2 regions of the Hominisplanchenecus sp. genome follow, and region 2 is predicted to be linked to the other one. Evidence: predicted binding sites of a transcription regulator. Region 2 holds the regulator's gene; the other holds the start of a gene.
What was found. The regulator HrcA, encoded in region 2, represses chaperone genes, less so after heat shock. The targets are predictions, from matches to a motif close to TGTTAGCACTCNNNNNNNNNGAGTGCTAACA.
Positions count from the first base shown of each region.

Region 1 (8,074 bases), on a different contig from region 2:
GCATAGGCGATCTCATTTGTCGGAATGCACTGAATGATCTCTCCGTCCAGTCCGATGATAAAATTGCTGCTGACCTGATTTTCTCCGGTGTCCTTGAGGCTTTCAAAATAATCCCGATTATTCTGTGCGGTACTTCCTGGATTAGCCGTATAATGAACCACCACACCACGCACTCCATCGGTTGCAATCCCTGGTCTGGAGTATTCGTTGACAGTCAGAAGCTGCACATCAAGCTCCGGCTGTGGAACCTGTTTTACAGGATCTCCGATATCATACTGCTCCCATGCATCCATCCCTGCCTTCTGGTATGTCATTTTTTTCGTACCGGTGTTCCTGTGAAAGAAAAAGACAAAAAACAGTACCAGAACAACTGCTGTCAAAATCGCCGATACGGTGATTCTTTTTTGAATTTGCCTTTTCCTCTCTTCCATTTTTCTTCGGCTTCTGTCGTTCTCCCACATATCTGCCTCCAATGTAAAATGCGATAATTGCAGTCTGCTTTCACTCTCGCCGGCGTGCAAAAAAGAAAGGCGGATTCCTTTTTCGGGAAATCCGCCTGTTCCGCTTTTATTCATCAACGCTGTAGTTTGGTGCCTCTTTTGTGATATGAATATCATGCGGATGAGATTCTTTCAGAGATGCTGCAGAAATCTTGATAAATCTTCCGTTCTCTTTCAGATATTCAATATCTTTTGCTCCGCAGTAACCCATACCGGAACGAAGACCGCCCATCAGCTGGAATACGGTATCTTCTACGCTTCCCTTATAAGCTACACGTCCTTCAACACCTTCCGGTACCAGCTTCTTCGCATCAGACTGGAAGTAACGGTCTTTGCTTCCGTTTTCCATTGCTGCGATAGATCCCATACCACGGTATACTTTATATTTTCTTCCCTGGTACAGTTCAAATGTTCCCGGGCTCTCATCACATCCAGCAAACATGCTTCCCATCATACAAACATTCGCACCGGCTGCGATCGCTTTTGTCATATCTCCGGAGTACTTAATACCGCCATCTGCGATAATCGGGATACCATACTCTTTTGCAACACTGTAGCAGTCCATAACAGCTGTGATCTGCGGTACACCGATACCTGCAACCACACGTGTTGTACAGATAGAACCAGGTCCGATACCAACTTTGACTGCATCTGCTCCGGCTTCAATCAATGCCTTTGTAGCTTCTGCTGTTGCCACGTTACCTGCGATAACCTGCAAATCCGGGAATTTCTCTTTGATCATGCGAACACAGTTCAGAACGTTTGCAGAATGTCCGTGTGCAGAGTCCAGAACAACGACATCGACATGTGCATTTACCAGCTCCTGTGCACGATCTAGAACGTTTGCTGTGATACCAAGTGCAGCACCGCACAGCAGACGACCTTTGGAGTCTTTGGAAGAGAGCGGATACTTGATCTGTTTTTCAATATCCTTGATCGTGATCAGTCCTTTGAGATTAAAGTTATCATCCACGATCGGCAGTTTCTCTTTTCTTGCTTTTGCAAGGATCTTTTTTGCCTCTTCCAGTGTGATACCTTCTTTTGCAGTGATGAGGTTTTCAGAAGTCATGGATTCTTTGATCTTTTTGCTGAAATCCTCTTCAAACTTCAGATCACGGTTTGTGATGATACCTACCAGTTTTCCGTTTTCTGTAATCGGCACACCGGAAATACGGAACTTTGCCATCAGATTGTTTGCTTCTTCCAGTGTATTGTCAGGGGATAAATAAAACGGATCCGTGATAACACCATTTTCAGAACGTTTTACCTTATCAACTTCCTCTGCCTGCTCCTGAATGGACATATTTTTATGTATAATACCAATGCCGCCCTGTCGTGACATCGCAATCGCCATTCTGTGTTCCGTAACTGTGTCCATTCCTGCACTCATCATCGGGATATTCAGTCTGATAGACTTTGTCAGATAAGTAGACAGATCCACCTGATTCGGAATCACTTCCGAATAGGCCGGCACAAGGAGTACATCATCAAAAGTAATACCTTCGCCTATAATCGTACCCATTTTATTATCCTCACTTTCTTTCCTGAATTTCTAACATCTGTTGTTAGTTGTCAAGTTTATCAAATTTGTCGAAACCTGTCAACCCTGTTTTCAGGCAAATTGTACTTTTCCCGGAGAACGTCTTTGCATATCTAGGAGCATTCCCTGATCTGGTTCAAAAATCAGCAGATCCTTCTGCTCCGCTCTCGGTATCAGCATGCCATACCGCATGCCTCTTCGCCCGGCGGAACAGTCTCTGATCTTGATGTTCTTATCTTTTCGATATTCTCGAAAACGTTTTGCATCCAGCGGAAACAGAGCTTCCATATCTGCCACTTTGTAAGTACCGATGTGTTCCCGTCTCTTTTTCAGGTAAATGCAGTCAATATCCAGCTCTCCATTCAGATACAGGTATTCATACTCCAGAATGGAACCGAAAATGGATCTTGAGACTCTTTTTTCTGTGTACCAATCCTTCATACATTTTTTTCCTGCTTTCTTCTGATTTCATACTATTATATGCCCTGTTTTTTATTATACACGAAATTCTCATCTTGTAAAAGGAATTTTAAAAAAAAGCAGTTACAGATTTGTTCTCTGTAACCGCTTTTTCTTAGCTCGGTTCTTTTATTACATCATTCCGCCCATTCCCGGGGCTCCGCCTGCCGGCATTGCAGGTGTTTCTTCTTTGATGTTCGCAACACAGGATTCGGTTGTCAGGAAAGTGGATGCAACACTGGTTGCATTCTGCAGTGCACTTCTTGTCACTTTTGCAGGATCCAGGATTCCTTCTTCTACCATGTTTACATATTTCTCATTGTATGCATCAAATCCGACACCTACCTCAGATTCTCTTACTTTGTTGATGATAACAGCTCCTTCCAGTCCTGCATTTGCAGCGATCTGATGCAGTGGAGCTTCCAGTGCTTTGAGGATCACGGATGCACCGGTCTTCTCATCTCCTTCCAGAGTATCTACCAGTTTTGCAACTTCCTTGGATGCATGGATGTATGCAGATCCGCCTCCTGCTACAATGCCTTCTTCTACGGCTGCTCTTGTTGCATTCAGAGCATCTTCCATACGCAGTTTTGCTTCTTTCATCTCTGTTTCGGTAGCTGCACCGACACGGATCACTGCTACGCCGCCTGCCAGTTTCGCAAGTCTCTCCTGCAGTTTTTCTTTATCAAATTCAGAAGTTGTAACTTCGATCGTAGCTTTGATCTGTGCGATTCTGTTTTCGATTTCTTTCTTATCGCCCATTCCGTCAACGATAACGGTATTCTCTTTTTTCACTTTGACAGATTTTGCACGTCCAAGCTGGCTGATCTGTGTATCTTTCAGTTCCAGTCCCAGTTCTTCGGAAATGACTTCACCGCCGGTCAGGATTGCGATATCTTTGAGCATTTCTTTTCTTCTGTCACCATAACCTGGAGCTTTTACACCGACTACCTGGAAAGTACCACGCAGTTTGTTCAGAATCAGAGTCGTCAGAGCTTCTCCTTCGATATCCTCTGCGATGATCAGCAGTTTCTTACCGGACTGTACAATCTGCTCCAGCAGCGGCAGAATCTCCTGGATATTGGAAATCTTTTTGTCTGTGATCAGGATGTACGGATCATCCAAGACAGCTTCCATTTTTTCCATATCTGTTGCCATGTATGCGGAAATATAGCCGCGGTCAAACTGCATACCTTCTACCAGATCCAGTTCTGTTTTCATGGTCTTGGACTCTTCAATCGTGATAACACCATCATTGGAAACTTTTTCCATGGCATCTGCTACCATATTTCCGACTTCATCATCACCTGCGGAAATAGCTGCTACTCTTGCCATCTGATGTTTGCCGTTTACTTTGCTGCTCATAGCTGCGATAGCATCCACAGCTGCCTGTGTTGCTTTTTTCATACCTTTACGCAGGATGATCGGGTTTGCACCTGCTGCCAGATTTTTCATACCTGCCTGGATCATTGCCTGAGCCAGAACGGTAGCAGTTGTGGTACCATCACCTGCTACATCATTGGTCTTGGTAGCAACTTCTTTTACCAGCTGTGCACCCATGTTCTCGAATGCATCTTCCAGCTCGATCTCCTTTGCAATGGTAACACCGTCGTTTGTAATCAGCGGAGCACCATACTGTTTATCCAGAACAACGTTTCTTCCTTTCGGTCCAAGTGTTACTTTTACTGTATTTGCCAGTTTATCAACACCTGCTGCCAGTGCTGTTCTTGCTTCTGAACCGTATTTAATTTCCTTTGCCATATCAATCAACCTCCAGTTAATTCTTGATTTAATCTATCCTGTTATTCAACAACTGCCAGAATATCATTCTGTTTTACGATGATATATTCTTCGTCTTCCAGTTTTACTTCATTTCCTGCATATTTTGAATAGATAACTTTATCTCCGACTTTCACCTGCATGGTTACTTCTTTGCCGTCTACCATTCCGCCAGGTCCGACTGCAACAACTTCTGCTTCCTGTGGTTTTTCCTGAGATTTGCTTGCCAGAATAATACCGGACTTTGTTGTCTCTTCTGCTTCAAACTGTTTTAATACAACTCTGTCACCTAATGGTACTAACTTCATTTTATATTCCTCCTTAAATTATAATCGCCTTATTTATCATGTTATTAGCACTCACTTTTATCGAGTGCTAACTTTAGTACATATAATAGTGAACTTCCTCAAAATGTGCAAGCGGAATTATTTTCGTATATTTATTTATATTCTCTTTAATTCTTTTTATTCCTCGTATTTTCTCATGTTTTCTCATTTTTTTGTATTTTATACTTTTTTTATAGATGATGTGGGTGTCAAAAGTAATTGTACAATCTCTTCTGATTTTAACATTATACTTAGAAAAAGAACCACTGCAAAAACTGAAAATCCCGTTTTTCTGCAATGGTTCTTTTCCTGTTTAAATCGTTTCAAGTCGAACGCACGTGAGACTTGGTGCGTGATTCTGGTCAGCGAAAGCTGACATATTCTTCTCAGAATCACTGCACATTCTCGCGGAGCGTTTATCTCAGTCGGAGATTGTACTCCCACTGAGAAAGACTTGTTATTACTCACCACTTACAGAAGTGGGAGTCTTCTCGACTGAGATAAAACAATTTTACGTGCTTATCCCTGGGCGTTCTCTTTTCGTTTCTTTTTAATATCATCCAGTTCCTGAAATACCACATCATTCAGGACTTTGATGTACGTTCCTTTCATTCCGGAGGAACGGGACTCAATCACACCTGCACTTTCAAATTTCCGAAGTGCATTTACAATAACCGAACGTGTGATTCCGACACGGTCTGCGATCTTGCTGGCTACCAGAATGCCTTCTGTTCCGTCCAGTTCATCGAAAATATGGATGATCGCCTCAAGTTCTGAGAAAGAAAGTGTACTGATAGCTGATTTTACGATTTGAACTTTACGATTCTCCTCCGCATTCTCTTCATGCACAGAACGCATCATTTCCAGACCGACCACGGTCGTACCATACTCGCTGAGGATGATATCATCAATATCATATCCTTCTCCGCATTTGTACATAAATACCGTACCGAGACGCTCTCCTGCAATATCGATCGGATTGATAATCGCCTGATATTTTTTTACATCTCCGCTTTCAAATCCCAGTGTCTCCAGATTGACATTTTCTTTTGTAGATAAAACACCCAGAAAACGTTCATTCAGAAGTTCATCAATGTGGCCCCCAACTTCATCATCGATCAGTTCTTTGATTTCTTCTACGTTTGGTGTGATGCTGATTCCAAGTACTTTTCCTTTTTTGCTGATCACAAGCACATTGGACTCCAGAATTTCTGACAGTACTTCACAGATATCATTGAATACGACTTTACTGCTGTTGTTGTTGTGTAAAAGTTTGTTGATTTTTCGAGTCTTGTCTAATAACTGTACACTCATCGCTCTTCTCCCTTCTGCCTTTTTTGTCTTTTGCACGATTTCCCCTGCTATTCTTGGCATATTTTTAATTTATCATAATTCTTTTGAATTTTCAATATATTTAACGCAAAAAAGCTGCAAACAGCAGCTTTTTTTGCTTTTCTGGCGTGAAATTTCGCACAATTATTCTTTTTGAAATTTATTTTCAATATAACCGCATGCTTCATTGATGCAAAGAAGCTTATTTCCCTTCTCAACCATAATGCCTCCGCATTTCGGACATTTTTCTTTGGAAGGTTTCTGCCAGGACATGAAATCACAGTCCGGATTATTTTCACATCCATAATACTTTCTGCCCTTTTTGGTCTTTCGAAGCACAATGTCCTTGCCGCATTTCGGGCATGCCACACCGATCTTTTCCAGATAGGGTTTGGTATTTCGGCACTCCGGGAATCCCGGGCAGGCAAGGAATCTGCCATGCGGACCATATTTAATGACCATGTTGCGGCCGCACTCTTCACAGACAATATCGGTCACTTCGTCTTCAATCTTGACTTTTGCAAGTTCTTTCTCTGCATTTAAAACTGCTTCGTCCAGATCCGGATAGAAATTGCTGACAACCGTTTTCCAGTTGACCACGCCTTCCTCCACTTTATCCAGCAGAGATTCCATGTTTGCTGTAAAATTGACATCCACAATACTCGGGAATGCCTGTACCATGATATTGTTTACGACTTCTCCAAGTTCTGTCATATACAGGTTTTTATTTTCTTTTGCCACATAGCGGCGGTTGATGATCGTGGTAATCGTCGGTGCATAAGTACTTGGACGTCCGATTCCAAGCTCTTCCAGCGTTTTGACAAGAGCGGCCTCTGTATAATGTGCCGGCGGCTGTGTAAAATGCTGCTTTTCCTCAAAACTCTTAAAGTTCAGCTGTGTCTCTGATGAAATTTCTTTCACGAGAAGATTTCCCTCGCCCTTTTCTTCTTCGTCCTGCACATAAACTGCCATAAAACCGTCAAATTTTTTCTTGGAGGCGGATACATGGAAACGGTATCCGGCTGCATCGATTTTAACGGAAGTCGTAGTATACTGTGCATTTGCCATACGGCTTGCGGCAAATCGTTTCCAGATCAGCTGATACAGACGGAACTGATCTCTTGTGAGCGATTCTTTTAAAGCAAACGGTGTCCTCGTGATATCCGTCGGACGGATTGCCTCATGAGCATCCTGGATCTTTTTACCGCTCTTTTTCTCCTGCACAGCTGCAGAAACGTATTCTTTTCCGTAGTTTTCTTCGACATAAGCTCTCGCTGATGCATCGGCTTCATCAGAAATACGCGTGGAATCCGTACGCAGATAGGTGATGATACCAACAGTCCCGCTACCCTTTACATCCACTCCTTCATATAACTGCTGTGCAACACGCATGGTTTTCTGTGTGGAGAAATTCAGCACCTTGGAAGCTTCCTGCTGAAGCGTACTGGTTGTAAACGGAACCGGAGCTTTTTTGGTACGTTCTCCTTTTTTCACTTCCGCCACCTGGTACTTTGCACCTTCCAGCTTTTTCGTGATCGTATCCAGCTCTTCTTTTGAATGAATCGTTATCTTTTCTTTTTCCGTACCGTAAAATCTGGCAGTCAGCGGTTTTCGCTCTCCCGGAATCGTAAAATCGGCATCCAGGGTCCAGTATTCTTCCGGTATAAAGGCTGCGATTTCTTCCTCGCGGTCTGCAATGATCCGTAGAGTGACAGACTGTACACGGCCTGCACTTAAGCCTCGTTTGACTTTCGCCCACAGAAGCGGACTGATCCGGTATCCAACCATACGGTCCAGCATACGTCTTGCCTGCTGTGCATCCACCAGATCCATATCGATCGCACGCGGATGTTTCAGAGATTCTTTTACAGCTGTTTTCGTAATTTCATTGAAGGTAATCCTGTGGATATCTTTTTCTTCCAGTTTCAGTGCCTTTGATAAATGCCAGGAGATTGCTTCTCCTTCGCGGTCAGGGTCCGTTGCAAGATATACTTTATCTGACTTTTTTACAGACTTGCGAAGTGCTGCCAGAATATCTCCCTTTCCGCGTATGGTAATATATTTCGGTTCATAATTATTTTCAACATCAAACCCCAGCTGACTTTTTGGCATATCACGTACATGTCCGTTTGATGCTG
Region 1 is NZ_JBKVNQ010000003.1:59,946-68,019, forward strand. Features, by position in the region: gene ACLTL4_RS00930 (N-acetylmuramoyl-L-alanine amidase family protein) at 1-461, opposite strand, end outside; gene guaB (IMP dehydrogenase) at 568-2,022, opposite strand; gene ACLTL4_RS00940 (hypothetical protein) at 2,113-2,481, opposite strand; gene groL (chaperonin GroEL) at 2,632-4,260, opposite strand; gene groES (co-chaperone GroES) at 4,302-4,586, opposite strand; gene codY (GTP-sensing pleiotropic transcriptional regulator CodY) at 5,124-5,918, opposite strand; gene topA (type I DNA topoisomerase) at 6,081-8,074, opposite strand, start outside.
Region 1: a site for HrcA is predicted at 4,629-4,659, ahead of groES (co-chaperone GroES). Genes of this name have one in related genera too.

Region 2 (8,074 bases):
CCAGGAATACGGTACATATTTTTCATCATCTGCTGACGGTTTGTAATCCTTGTCATCCACATAAGTAGAACCGGTTGCTGTAAATGTCAGTGCCGTATTTAACTTCTGTGTGGAATTATCCGTTACACCGGTGAATTTCACATCACTCTCTTTTGCTTCCTGCGGAGCACGCAATGTCTTTACCGATACCGAAACCGGATCACTTGCCAGATAATTGTCGGATTCCGGGATTCTTGTATAAATCTTATAGCTTGTTCCCGCCTTCAGATCCTGCTCTTCACCGTCTACTTCATTGACATAGGTGATCGTGGAAGCTTTCTTCGCCAGTTTCCATTCATCATCCTTTGCCTTTTCCGAATAAGCATATTCCTGACCGGCTACGGTCTTGTATTTCAGATACTGATAATGACGTTCGGTCACTTCCGGCTTGGTCAGTGTGATGCCGAGGGATTTCATCAGTTCCTCAGTAAGAGGAGCCTTTGTGATCTCTGCGGAGATATCATCAACGGAAGCAACGGTGTAGCACTCTGCTGGATCACCGGAAAGTGTCACTTCTGCTTTGATATTCTTTGCTGTTGCCACATCCGCATGGTCATATACAAAAGTTGCTTTTGCCACAGCAAGAACATCTGATGCTTTGTCACCGTCTACGATACCGGAAAATCCGGATAAGGTACAGGTATCATCCGGAACATCGGTCGTACCGTCATACACTTTGGTTGCTTTGTTCTTAGATGTTGTGCTTGTTTTATTGACACTGATCAGCGGTGTCAGTTCTTTCTTTTCGATTTTATAGTTTACGGTTCCGGACAATATGTGATCATAACCAAAAGTATCCGTCACAAGCACTTCATTCAGACTAAACGATTTTTCATCCGGTTTTTCTTTTATATTTTTCTTTGTTACTTTATAACCTTTTGCTGTTCCGTCTTTCAGTTCCAGAGAAGAATCCATTGCTTCATCATAATCTCTCAAGGAAACCTCTGGCGTATAATCTTTTGCCGCACTGACAGTGATAATATCTACATTTTCCAGTTTTTCACCATATGTTGTCGTGAGGTCTGCTCCGACCTTTACAGTATACGCCGTCGCACTCTTGCCCTTTTTCAGATTACCGTCTTCGTAAGTGTAGTTCTGCTCTTTTGCAGTGATGCTGTCCGTTGTTTCCTCAGAAGAAGTAAAGGTAACTGCTTTGATGGAAAATGCTACGGTAGATGCAGGCTGAAAATATACAACTGCTTTTCCGTTGCTGTCGCTCCAGACCGTATTGGCATCCATGCTGACATCTGCACCATTTAATTGTACGTTATCAATCGTGCATACTGCATCTTTCTCTACGGTAAACTCCGATGCTTTTAACGTAAGATCTCCTGATTTTACATCATTTGTGACTTTACATGCAATAGAACCACCATTAAGAGAAACCTGTGTACTTTTGATCGTACCACTTCCAAATAATGTTCCACCTTCTACGGTTGTTTCAGCTACATCAATACTGCCCTTCAGATTTGCCTTACCATTGCTGGTCTTTGCGAACTGAACCTTTCCTTCTCCGCTGATCGTACCGATTATATTAGTCGTTGTTCCTTTCAAAACAATCGTCAGCGTTGCTCCAGATTTTACGATAACTTCTCCAAGAGAAGCACCATCACTTAAAGTTAATGTAACTGCTTTATCTTCCAAAATAGTATACTTTCCATTTTCATTTTTATAATCCACGTTCGGTGTACCATTCGGAGTTATTTTTCCGGCTGTCTTTACTTTTTTTCCAACCGCACCTTTTTTTTGTCCGGCTTCGCCTTCTGTTTGAGGTGTCTGCTCTGTTATCACTGCTTCGCTCTCAATAACTGCCTGTGACTCACTTTCCGGGACAAAACCACCCTTGATCTCAGTTTCTTTGTCTTTGTGATGTTTTGTCTCCTGGTTTTTTGTCTCTTGATGCTTTGTCTCTGTTTCTGTATTTGCAGACTCACTTTCTGTATCACTTGAAATAACCTGTACTGCCTGCGTATCGCCCTCAGAGCTGTCTTTTCCTGCCGCCAGCACAGATGCCGGAACCATGGAAACTGACAGGCTGAAAGACATACATATAATCATTAACTTTTTCAGTAATTTTAATTTCATATCCAACTTACCTGCTTTCACCAAATCTATGTATAAAGCTATAGTTATACCTATACATCATATTCTATTCTTTTCAAGCTTTCTTGTCAACGTCAGAAACCTTAAGTTTCTGTTACGTCATACACGAATCATGTTTCTGCATATCAAAACAGCAAGTATTTTTATGGTGAAAATGTTTCCTTTCCGATAACTTTCATGTACAAAAATGCACCGCGGATCTCTCCCGGGTGCATTTTTTGAATTTCAGCTTTTTTATTGTTCTCAGGGTCAGTCTTCAAATGTTTCTTTTATTTTTTCCATAAAGCTCTTCTTTTTCGGCTTTTCCTGTTTACTATCGTTAATCTTACCGTTGACTGCCTCATCATACTTACGCAGGTATTCCTTTGCCTCTTCGTTCAGCTTTGTCGGAACCTGAACAACAAGTGTTACATAATGGTCTCCGCGGATATTTTTGTTGCGAAGAGAAGGCACACCTTTTCCTTTAAGACGGATCTTGGTATCCGTCTGTGTTCCAGGTTTGATATCGTATGCCATATCGCCGTCTACGGTTGTGATATGGATCTGTCCGCCCAGTGCTGCCTGTGCAAAGGTGACAGGAGCAGTAGAATAAATATTCATATCCTGTCTCTGGAAGATCGGATGACGTTCTACCTGAACTTCAACCAGCAGATCCCCTCTTGGGCCGCCGTTTACACCCGGTTCACCCTTTTCACGAATACGGATGCTCTGTCCGTTGTCAATACCGGCCGGGATCGTCACTGCGATCTTCTTGCGGTTTGTGATGTAACCGCTTCCGTGGCAGTCCGCACATTTCTCTTTTACGATCTTACCGCTTCCGTTACAGTCCGGACAGGTCTGTACATTTCTTACCGTGCCAAACAGGGACTGCTGTGTATATACGATCTGACCTTTACCGCCGCATTTCGGACAAGTCTCCGGACTGGTTCCTGGTTTTGCACCTGTTCCATGGCAGGTTGTACACTCATCCTTCAGATTCAGATCCAGCTGTTTTTCGCATCCGAATACTGCCTCCTCAAAGGTAATCCTTACCGCTGTCCTGACATTGGCACCTTTCATCGGTCCATTGTTTGCACGTCTGCTGCGACCGCCTCCGAAAAGATCTCCGAAAATATCACCAAAGATATCTCCCATATCGCCGCCGTTGAAATCAAAGCCGCCGAATCCTCCGGCACCTCCGCCGCCCTGTTCAAACGCAGCATGTCCGAACTGATCATACTGTCTGCGTTTTTCTGCATCGCTTAACACGGCATATGCTTCCGATGCCTCTTTAAATTTCTTTTCTGCTTCTTTGTCTCCCGGGTTCATATCTGGATGATATTTTTTTGCAAGCTGACGGTATGCTTTTTTAATGGTAGCTTCATCCGCCCCTCTGTCAACGCCGAGAACTTCATAGTAATCTCGCTTATTCTCTGCCATCTTTAATCCTCCACATGCACGGCAACCTTCCAGAACCTGCCTGTTTGCAGTTCCTTACGGCCTGATTGCTGACACAAGGCAGGAATGAACACATCCCTGCCTGTGTATATTGTAACTGTTTAGCATCTTAACAGTTACGATGCAAAAATTTATTAAAAGTTACTTTTTTATACTTCTTTGTAATCACCGTCTACAACATCATCAGACTGATAGCTGCTGTTATCTGCTCCGGCATTCATATCAGGACCTGCCTGAGCTGCTCCGTTTGCCTGTGCCTGCTGCTCATACATCTTTGCAAATACTTTCTGAGCACTTTCCATCAGTTTTTCTTTTGCTGCTTTGATCTCAGCAACCTGTGACTCTGTCATTTCTTCCGGATTGCTCTTTGCGATCAGGTCTTTCAGTTCGTTCAAGTCAGCTTCTACTGCTGTCTTGTCATTTGCATCTACTTTATCGCCAACTTCTTCCAATGCTTTTTCGGTCTGGAATACCATAGCGTCTGCATCGTTTCTTGTGTCGATTGCTTCTTTTCTCTTCTTATCCTGAGCTTCATACTCAGCAGCTTCTTTGACTGCTTTGTCGATATCAGACTCAGACATATTAGATCCGGAAGTAATGGTGATGTGCTGTTCTTTTCCGGTTCCCAGATCTTTTGCGGATACGTTTACGATACCGTTTGCATCAATATCGAATGTAACTTCGATCTGAGGCACACCTCTTCTTGCTGGTGGGATACCATCCAGACGGAACTGACCAAGAGATTTGTTATCTTTCGCAAACTGTCTTTCACCCTGTACAACGTGGATATCAACAGCTGTCTGATTATCTGCTGCGGTTGAGAAGATCTGGCTCTTCTTGGTCGGGATGGTTGTATTTCTCTCGATCAGTCTTGTTGCAACACCACCCATTGTCTCAATAGACAGTGACAGCGGAGTTACATCCAGCAACAGGATATCGCCTGCACCGGCATCGCCTGCCAGTTTACCACCCTGTACGGAAGCACCAAGTGCTACACACTCATCCGGGTTCAGAGATTTGCTTGGTTCATGTCCGGTCAGAGCTTTTACTTTATCCTGTACAGCCGGAATACGTGTAGAACCACCAACCAGCAGTACTTTGGAGATCTCGCTTGCTGTCAGACCTGCATCTCTCAGTGCGGTGTTAACAGGTGTAGCGGTTCTCTCTACCAGATCGTGTGTCAGTTCATCGAATTTTGCTCTTGTCAGATTCATATCGAAATGTTTCGGACCTTCAGCAGTTGCTGTGATGAATGGCAGGTTGATGTTTGTGGTTGTTGCAGAAGAAAGCTCTTTCTTTGCTTTTTCAGCAGCTTCTTTTAATCTCTGCAGTGCCATTTTATCGTTTGACAGGTCTACGCCCTCATTTTTCTTGAACTCAGCCAGCATGTAGTCTGTGATCTTCTGGTCGAAGTCATCACCACCCAGTCTGTTGTCTCCGGCTGTTGACAGTACTTCGATAACGCCGTCACCGATCTCAATGATGGATACGTCGAATGTACCGCCACCTAAGTCGTATACCATGATCTTCTGTTCTTTTTCATTGTCCAGTCCATATGCCAGAGCTGCTGCGGTCGGCTCGTTGATGATACGTTTTACATCAAGACCTGCGATCTTACCGGCATCTTTGGTTGCCTGACGCTGTGCATCATTAAAATATGCCGGTACCGTGATAACTGCTTCGGTAACTTTTTCGCCCAGGTAGTTTTCTGCATCTGCTTTCAGTTTCTGCAGGATCATTGCGGAAATCTCCTGCGGAGAATATTTCTTGTCGTCGATGGTTACACGATAATCGGTACCCATATGTCTTTTAATAGAAGAAATTGTTTTGTCAGCGTTTGTAACTGCCTGACGTTTTGCAGGTTCACCGACCAGTCTCTCACCTGTTTTTGTGAATGCCACAACAGATGGTGTTGTTCTTGCACCTTCTGTATTTGCGATAACAACCGGTTTGCCACCTTCCATAACTGCTACACAGCTGTTCGTTGTTCCTAAGTCAATACCAATAATTTTACCCATGATAAATTCCTCCTGTTTTATTCTGCTTTTATACTGAATTTTGTCAACTTTTTAATTTAGTTTGCTACTTTTACCATGCTGTGGCGAACCACACTGTCACGGTACATATAGCCTTTCTGAAGTTCTTCCGCTACGACATTTTCGCCGTACTGTTCATCTTCCACATGCATCACTGCATTATGGAAATTCGGATCGAACTCATTTCCTTCTGCCTCGATGGCTTTTACTCCGAGCTCTTCCAGGCTTGCTACAAACTGTTTGTAGATCTTATCCATACCCTGTGCAAATGGCTGTTCTTTTTCCTCATCGGAAAGAGTTGCCAGTCCGCGTTCGAAATTATCGATCACCGGAAGCATCTTTTCAATGACACTCTTTGCACCGACCTCAAACATGGCTGCTTTTTCTTTTTCCGTTCTTTTACGGAAATTATCGAACTCTGCCATCTGGCGTTTCAGACGATCAGTCAGTTCTTCGATCTGCTCGTCTTTTTTATCTTTCTTTTCTTTTTTCTTACCAAAGAAGCCTTTCTTTTCCGGCTGTTCTTCTTTTGCGGCAGCTGTATCGCTTTCTGCCTTTTCCGTTTCCGGCTGTTTTTCTTCTCCTGCAGTCGGTTCTGCAGTTTTTTCTATTTCTTCATCAGCAGGCTTTGTGTTTTTTGTTTCCTCTGCCATACAATCACCTCTCTAGTTGTCTTCTTTTTTCTTACCAAATATATCATCCAATTGAGTTGTCAGTGTTTTTAAGGTACCGACAACTCTGTCATAATCCATTCTTTTCGGTCCGATGATACCGATCGTACCTCGCATACCATCGCCCAGCTCGTAAGTAGCTGTCACAACACTGCAGTCCTTCATCGTCTGCACCGGTGTCTCATTTCCGATGTAAACCTGAATGCCGGTGTTCTTGTCATCTGCCATCGTATCGGCTACCAGATCCGCCAGCTGTTTCTTTTCTTCAAAGGTACCGATCAGGCTGCTCGCCTTTTCACTGTCTGACAGTTCCGGATATTTGAAGATGTTCGTCGCTCCGCTTGTATAGATCTCCATCTCTTCTTCATCCATCTGGATCGCTTCTGCGACTGCATCCAGAACGCTGTTTACAACCTCGCTGTGGATACCAGCCTCCTCTTTGATCTTTGCGATCGTTGTCAGATTGATCTGATCCATCGTAAGACCATTCAAACTGGTGTTAAGCAGAATGTTCAGCTTCAATACCGTTTCCTGATCCAGTCCGTGATGAAGCGAGATCATTTTATTCTTCACTACGTTGCCTTCCGTAACAACAACAGCTAACAGCTGATCTTCGCTTACTATGGAAAGCTGGATAAACTTAAGCTTTGTTCTGTGATACTGCGGCCCTGTGATCATCGAAGCATAATTTGTGTTGGCTGCAAGGAACTGTGCCACACGCTTCAGGACCATTTCCATCTTATCCTGCTTTTCGATCATCAGCTCCTTCATTTCCGTTACCTGCTGTTCTTTCTCTTCCATCAGGTGGTTCACATACAGACGATAACCAAGGTCTGAAGGAATCCTGCCGGCTGAAGTATGCGGCTGGATGATGTATCCAAGCTCTTCCAGATCTGCCATTTCATTTCGGATGGTTGCGGAGCTCAGATTCAAATCCGCATATTTGGAGATTGTCCTCGAACCAACCGGTTCTCCCGTCTCCAGATACGTCTTGATGATCGCCTGAAGTATCTTCCATTTTCTCTCATCTAACTGCATCCTTGAATCCTCCTTCCTGTTATTAGCACTCATCTTAGTGGAGTGCTAACATCCTTGTACCTAAAATAGCACTACGCATATTCTTTGTCAAGAGGTTTTTTTCATTTTTTATAAAAATTGACTTTTTTCCGGAATGCGTTATACTAAAGAGGTCAGAAAAACAGAATCTGACCTAAAAAAACGATCACATAAAATTTCAGGGGGTTCTTATGAAACGAAAAACCACAAATCTTGTCATTGTACTGCTCAGTTTTCTGATTGCAGCTCTGATCGCACTGGCCGTATTTATGACCTGGTTTACAAAGGAACAGACCGCTTTTCTGGAAAAAAGCTTACGTGATGTGAAAAACGAACATTCTGTGCAGGATTCATCTGATACCGCAGACACTTCTGACCATATTGTCTCCTCTTCCTGTCATCACTTTCTTTTTGTCGGAGATTCCAGAACGGTCGGCATGGAGGAAGCCATGCAGGATTCCGATGATGCGGATACCTGCTCTTATATAGGAAAAGTCGGGGAAGGTTACTACTGGCTTGTGAACGAGGGCATCGATCAGCTTCGCACCTCTCTTTCCAAAGAGCCGGATGCTACTGTTGTGTTTAATCTTGGCGTCAATGATCTGAGTGAGATCGACCGTTATCTTGCGTTTTATCCTCAGATTTTTGCAGAATATCCGAACGCTTCTTTCTATATTATGTCTGTGAATCCGGTAGGCGATGCATGCTCCGGTGCTTCCAACGAAGAAATCC
Region 2 is NZ_JBKVNQ010000034.1:8,116-16,189, reverse strand. Features, by position in the region: gene ACLTL4_RS06665 (YDG domain-containing protein) at 1-2,124, opposite strand, end outside; gene dnaJ (molecular chaperone DnaJ) at 2,392-3,561, opposite strand; gene dnaK (molecular chaperone DnaK) at 3,729-5,597, opposite strand; gene grpE (nucleotide exchange factor GrpE) at 5,654-6,268, opposite strand; gene hrcA (heat-inducible transcriptional repressor HrcA) at 6,281-7,324, opposite strand; gene ACLTL4_RS06640 (SGNH/GDSL hydrolase family protein) at 7,534-8,074, shown strand, end outside.